DNA from 2 places in the Bradyrhizobium sp. 142 genome. Region 2 is predicted to be linked to the other one. Evidence: riboswitches for the same ligand, from Rfam matches in the RefSeq annotation. Region 2 holds a riboswitch; the other holds the start of a gene.
The links. A riboswitch is a leader RNA that binds a small molecule or an ion and turns the genes downstream of it on or off. The one in region 2 is predicted to bind S-adenosylmethionine.
Positions count from the first base shown of each region.

Region 1: linked by a shared signal. The riboswitch ahead of IVA82_RS17980 (homoserine O-acetyltransferase) and the one ahead of IVA82_RS28245 (O-succinylhomoserine sulfhydrylase) in region 2 are both predicted to bind S-adenosylmethionine.

Region 1 is NZ_JADPKQ010000199.1:18,144-21,548, forward strand. Features, by position in the region: gene metW (methionine biosynthesis protein MetW) at 1-328, opposite strand, end outside; gene IVA82_RS17980 (homoserine O-acetyltransferase) at 331-1,533, opposite strand; SAM riboswitch at 1,627-1,706, opposite strand; gene IVA82_RS17985 (chorismate mutase) at 1,899-2,747, shown strand; gene hisC (histidinol-phosphate transaminase) at 2,780-3,405, shown strand, end outside.
Region 2 is NZ_JADPKQ010000310.1:3,234-6,638, reverse strand. Features, by position in the region: gene IVA82_RS28250 (2'-deoxycytidine 5'-triphosphate deaminase) at 1-1,088, opposite strand, end outside; SAM riboswitch at 1,198-1,277, shown strand; gene IVA82_RS28245 (O-succinylhomoserine sulfhydrylase) at 1,351-2,547, shown strand; gene IVA82_RS28240 (SGNH/GDSL hydrolase family protein) at 2,718-3,405, opposite strand, start outside.

The DNA.
Region 1 (3,405 bases), on a different contig from region 2:
GCTGCCGCGTCGCCTGCAGCGTCTGCGACAGGATCACGTAGTCGAAGGCATCGTCCGGATAATTGACGAGATCGGTATCGGCATCGCCCTGCACCACCGCGAGGCCCTTGGCGACGCAGCGGTTGACGCCCTCGCGCGACAGCTCGATGCCACGCCCGTCGATGCCGCGGGTCTCCAGAAGCTGAAGCAGATCGCCGTCGCCGCAGCCGACGTCGAGCACTTTCGAGCCAGGTTTGACCATTCCGGCGACCAGCAGATGATCGGCGCGAAACTGGTCGGACCGTTCAGCCGCAAGGCCGCCCAGCGGCAGCACTTCCTGTACAGACATCGCTAGCCGTCCCCGGTCGTGAGCCCGCGCGCCTTGCCCGCCGATTGCAGGAAGGCGCGGGAGATGTCGAAGAATTCGGGCACGTCGAGCAGAAAGGCGTCATGACCGCGATCGGTTTCGATCTCGGCAAACGACACCCGCGCACTTGACGCATTCAGCGCATGCACCAGCGCGCGCGATTCCGAAGTCGGGAACAGCCAGTCGCTGGTGAAGGAGACCACGCAGAAGCGGGTCTGGATGCCGGCGAACGCTTTCGCCAGCACGCCGCCATGGTCGGCAGCGATGTCGAAATAGTCCATCGCACGCGTCAGGTAGAGATAGCTGTTGGCATCGAAGCGCTCGACGAAGGACGAGCCTTGGTAGCGCAAATAGCTCTCGACCTGGAAATCGGCGTCGAACGAGAAGGTCGGCAGCTCGCGGTCCTGCATGCGCCGCCCGAACTTGCGATGCAGCGCAGCGTCCGAGAGATAGGTGATGTGCGCCGCCATCCGCGCTACAGCGAGCCCACGATGTGGATGGATTCCGTGATCGGCATAGCCGCCACTGTGCCAGTCGGGATCGGCCATCACGGCCTGGCGGCCAAGCTCGTGAAACGCGATGTTCTGTGCCGAGTGCCGCGTCGAGCAGGCGATCGCCAGCGCGGAGAATACGCGGCCCGGATACGCCGCGGTCCATTGCAGCACCTGCATGCCGCCCATCGAGCCACCAACCACCGCGAGCAGCGTGTCGATGCCGAGGCGGTCAATCAGCATGGCCTGCGCCCGCACCATGTCGGGAATGGTGATGACCGGGAAATCCAACCCCCACACCTTTCCGGTCGCGGGATTGATCGAGGCGGGCCCGGTCGAGCCCATACAGCCACCGATCACGTTGGTGCAGATGATGAAGTACTGGCTGGGATCAATCGGACGGCCGGGGCCCACCAGGGTCTCCCACCATCCGGGCTTGCCGGTGACGGGGTGCACATTGGCAACGTGCTGGTCGCCGGTGAGCGCATGGCAGATCAAAACGGCGTTGGAGCGCGCGGCGTTGAGCTCGCCATAGGTCTGGTAGGCGATCTGGAATGGGGTGAGATCGATGCCGCAATCGAGCCGCAGCGGCTGATCGGCGCCGAAATGCGCGACCGGCGAGCTCGGATGATCCACCTCGTGCGACCGTTCGTCGGCACTGATCGCGGGACTGGGAATCGATTTGACGGCAACCATCTCAGACCATCGTCCTGGTTTGCGGTCAGACTCTTGACCGCCACTGACTTCAGGCCATGAAAAACCCGGCCTGAACGATAGGTTCGGCCGGGATCGAAAACGTCCCCGGCCTGTTTAGCGAGTTTTTTAACGTGGCTGCAAGCCGGCCGGCTCAAATGACCACGGAACAGTCAAATCCTACCGGCTTGGGCTGTTTTCGTCAAGCGAGGGTCCGAATCAGCCAAATTCATCCCGGCAATGTCAGCCGAGAACAGCGCCATTTCTCTTTGCTTTCGGCCTCCATCCTGCCTAATCAGGACGTCGATCGCAGCGGATCCGGCTTGACCGAACCGCATTGAAACGCCTCTCAGCAGCACTTCACAGATATGCCCCAACGTCCGCCCGCACCACCATCGTTGCAGGAATTGCGCAAGGAGATCGATGCGATCGACGAGGGCATGCATCGCCTCCTGATGCAGCGTGGGGACATCATCGACCGCCTGATCCAGGTGAAGCAGACCCAGGAGGTCGGTTCGGCGTTCCGCCCGGCGCGCGAGGCCGCCATGATGCGTGACCTCGTGCAGCGTCATCGCGGCATCCTGCCGCTCGACACGGTCGAGAGCATCTGGCGCGTCATCATCTCCACGTTCACCTATGTGCAGGCGCCGTTCTCGGTGCATGCCGACATCGCGGTGAGCGAGCCTGCGATGCGCGATTCCGCCCGCTTCCATTTCGGCTTCACGGTGCCCTATGTCGCGCATTTCAGCGCGCAGGCCGCGGTCGAGGCGGTGGCCAAATCCAAGGGCGATCTGGCGCTGGTCTCGGCCACATCGAGCCGTACGCCGTGGTGGCTGTCGCTGGAAGCGGCCGGCATGCCGAAGATCATCGCGCGGCTGCCCTTCGTCGAGCGCGCCGATCATCCGGCGGCACTGCCCGTGTTCGTGGTCTCGCGCGTGGCCGATAGCGCCATGGTGACGGAGGTCGAGACCTTCAGCGTGCGCGTGTCGGGATGGAACGCCGACGTCGCGCGGGCGCTGTCGCCGCTCGCCGAGATCGTGGCCGTGCCCGATACCGCCTTCGACGGCGCGGCCCTGCTGATCTCGGTCACGGCCGCGAGCAGCCTCGACAAAATCAAGGCTGCCCTGATCGAAGCGGGAGCCTCGGTGCGCTCCACAGCCCTCGTCGGCAGCCACGCAACACGCTATACGGTGCCCCCGACCGGGTCGAAATCGTAAGTCACGAGCCGCCTGCCATTCCGGAGTTGAAGATGTCCCGCCCCGTGCCGAATCCCGGCATTCTCGATATTGCGCCCTACACGCCCGGCAAGAGCCCGGTGGCGGAGCCGGGCCGCAAGGTGTTCAAGCTCTCGGCCAACGAGACGCCGTTCGGGCCCTCGCCCAAGGCGATCGAGGCCTTCAAGCACGTGGCTGATCATCTGGAAGACTATCCGGAAGGCACCTCGCGCGTGTTGCGCGAAGCGATCGGCCGCAGCTTCGGGCTCGATCCCAACCGTATCATCTGCGGCGCCGGCTCGGACGAGATCCTCAATCTGCTCGCCCACACCTATCTCAGCCAGGGTGACGAGGCGGTCTCCACCACCCACGGCTTCCTGGTCTACCCGATCGCGACCATGGCGGTCGGGGCCAAGAACGTCGTCGCCGCCGAGACGAACCTCACCGCCGACGTCGACGCGATCCTGAAAGCCGTGACGCCGCGCACCAAGCTGGTGTGGCTCGCAAACCCCAACAACCCGACTGGCACCTATCTGCCGTTCGACGAGGTCAAGCGCCTGCGCGCCGGCCTCCCCTCGCACGTCCTGCTGGTGCTGGACGCCGCCTATTCCGACTACGTCTCGCGCAACGATTACGAGATGGGGATCGAGCTGGTCGCCAC
Region 2 (3,405 bases):
CTCAGCTTCAGCCCCTGCGCCTGGTAGTTCGAGCCGATACGCTGGCCGTACATGGCGTCGGGGCGCGCCAGCATCTTCTCGTAGACGAGGCGGCCGACGATCTGGCCGTGCTCGAGAATGAAGGGCACTTCGCGCGAGCGCACTTCGAGCACGGCGCGCGATCCCTGCCCACCGGCGCCGGCGTAACCGAAGCCGGGATCGAAGAAGCCGGCATAGTGCACGCGGAATTCGCCGACGAGCGGATCGAACGGCACCATCTCCGCGGCGTAGTCGGGCGGCACCTGCACGGCTTCCTTGGAGGCGAGAATGTAGAACTCGCCGGGATCGAGGATCAGGCTGCCATCGGGACGCGCCGAGATCGGCTCCCAGAACTCCCCAATGGCATAGCCGGAGCGGCGATCGACGTCGACCACGCCGGTGTGGCGCTTGGCGCGGTAGCCGACGAAGCCGGAACCTTTCTCGCCGGAGAGATCGACGGAGACGGCGACGCCGCCGGAGAGATCGGCATCGTCGATGTCGACGAGACGCTCGGCCGCATGCAGCGCGTCGAGCTCGTCGGCGTTGAGGATGGCATCACCGGTGCGAAAGCGCACCTGCGACAGCCGCGAGCCCTCGCGTACCAGCACCGGAAACGTCTTCGGGCTGATCTCGGCATAGAGCGGGCCGTGATAGCCGGCGCCGATCATGTCAAAGCGGCGGGTACCGTCGGCGATGACGCGGGTGAAGACGTCGAGTCGGCCGGTCGAGCTCTTCGGGTTCGCAGCCGCGACGATCTCCGGCGGCAGCGCGAGACTTTCGAGCAGCGGCACGATGTAGACGCAGTTGGTCTCCAGCACCGCGCCGTCGGCGAGGCTGAACTCGTGCAGCTTCAATTCGTCGATGCGCTCGGCGACGGTGGCGCCGGGGCCGGGCAGAAAGCTCGCACGCACACGATAGGCGATGTCGCCGAGGCGAAGGTCGAGGCTCGCCGGCTGGATCTGGCTTTCAACGAAATCGTAGGCGGGCAGGATGAGGCCGCCCTCCGCCATCGCCGCGATCATGCGGTCGGGCAGGATACCATTGGCGTCGGCAGCGACCGTGAACGTCAAACGGTGGTCCTCTTCGGGGTCAAACGTATCCGAAAACGCGGGAAAAACGAGCCTTTTACGGCTATCCGATGGATGCCTTGACGAAAAGGGCATTGCAGAATATGAGCATGACTTATCCCGTGGTGATTTGAGCCGGCCGGCTTGCAGCCACGTTAAATAAATCGCTAAACAGGCCGGGGACCTCTGTGATCCCGGCCAGTGGAGATATCCAGGCCGGTTTTTTTGTGACCATTTTTAAGAATGGTCACGTTGGAGAGGTCCTATGTCGAAGTCGCCGGCGTCCACCGCACATTACCGTCCCGAAACCCGTCTGGTCCATTCCGGCACCTTGCGCTCGCAATATGGCGAGACGTCCGAGGCGCTGTTCCTGACGCAGGGCTACGTCTACAACAGCGCCGAGGAGTGCGAGGCGCGCTTCAAGGGCGAGGATCCCGGCTTCATCTACTCGCGCTATTCCAATCCGACGATTGCTATGTTCGAGCGCCGCATGATCGAGCTCGAAGGCGCCGAAGCCGCCCGCTCGGCCGCGACCGGCATGGCCGCGGTGACGACCGCGATCCTGGCGCCGCTGAAGGCCGGCGATCATGTGGTCGCCTCGCGCGCGCTGTTCGGCTCGTGCCTCTATGTGGTGCAGGACCTCCTGCCGCGCTATGGCATCGAGACCACTCTGATCGACGGCCTCGATCTCGACCAGTGGCAACGCGCGGTGAAGCCGAACACGAAAACGTTCTTCCTGGAGAGCCCGACCAATCCGACGCTCGACGTGCTCGACATTCCCGCCATCGCCGAGATCGCGCACAAGGGCGGCGCGCGGCTGATCGTCGACAACGTGTTTGCGACACCGATCTGGCAGAGCCCGCTCGCCCTCGGTGCGGACGTCGTGGTCTATTCCGCGACCAAGCACATCGATGGCCAGGGCCGCTGCCTCGGTGGCATCATCCTGTCGTCGGAAGCCTTCATAGCCGAGCACATCCACAATTTCATGCGCCAGACCGGCCCGTCGATCTCGCCGTTCAACGCCTGGGTCCTGCTCAAGGGCCTAGAGACGCTGGGCGTGCGCGTGCGCGCGCAGACCGAGACGGCGGCCCGCATCGCCGACGTGCTGGCGAGCCACCCGAAGATTTCACGGCTGGTGTTCCCCGGCCGCGCTGATCATCCGCAGGCGGCACTGGTGAAGAAGCAGATGCGCGGCGGCTCGACGCTGGTCGGCTTTGAGGTCAAGGGTGGCAAGCAGGGTGCGTTCCGCGTGCTCAACGAGCTCAAGCTCGCGAAGATCTCCAACAATCTCGGCGACGCCAAGAGCCTGGTGACACATCCGGCGACCACCACGCATCAGCGCCTCAAGCCGGAAGATCGCGCCGCGCTCGGCATCAGCGAAGGCTTTATCCGCTTCTCCGCGGGGCTCGAGCATGCGGATGATCTGATCGAGGATCTCACCGCAGCGCTGGAGAAGGCGTGAAGCTCTTACCCTCCCCTGGAGGGGGAGGGTCGATCGCGCTTAGCGCGAGCGGAGTGGGGTGATCTCTCCACTCGGGCAGTGTTCGACGTGGAGAGACCGTCACCCCACCCCGTCTCACATTTCGCTGCGCTACATGTGAGCCGACCCTCCCCCTCCAGGGGAGGTAAGCGCTACATCGGCCGGTAGGTCCGCACGTTCGCGGGCACGTTGACGCCGATCTTGATCTGGCCGACGGAGCGGATGATGTCGTCGCCGAGGAGCTGGGCGAAGCAGGCGTAGCCCCAGTCGTTCATGTGCAGGCCGTCGGCAATGACGAAGCTTTCCACCGGGATCGACTGCGTCTCGTGCCACTCGCGCATCACCTCGAAACGGGGGAAGATGCCGACGTGACGTAGCTCGGCGACCTTGCCGAGCAGCTTCACCATCTTGCCGGCGCTCTCGGCGCGCTGGTTGACCGCCGGGGAATATTGCGGATCGACCAGCACGATATCGGTGCCGCCGCCAGCCTGGATGCGGGAGATACCGTTCTCGACGAGCTTGGCGGTGTCGCCGGGATCGAGATTGCGCAGCACGGCATTGGTGCCGACCTGCCAGATCACCATATCCGGATGCACGTCGATCACCTCCTTCTGGAGGCGTTTCATCATTTCGGGTGCGTCCTCGCCGCCGACGCCGGCATTGACGACGGTGATGTCGGCGGTCGGATATTGCCGGCGCAGCTGCGCGGCCAGACGATTGGGATAATTGAAATCGGGCGAGCTCGCGCCGTAGCCGGCCGTCGACGACGAGCCGAATGCGACGATCACGACGGGCTGGCCGGCGACGAGCTTGTTCGCGACATGCGGCAGCGAGCCCATC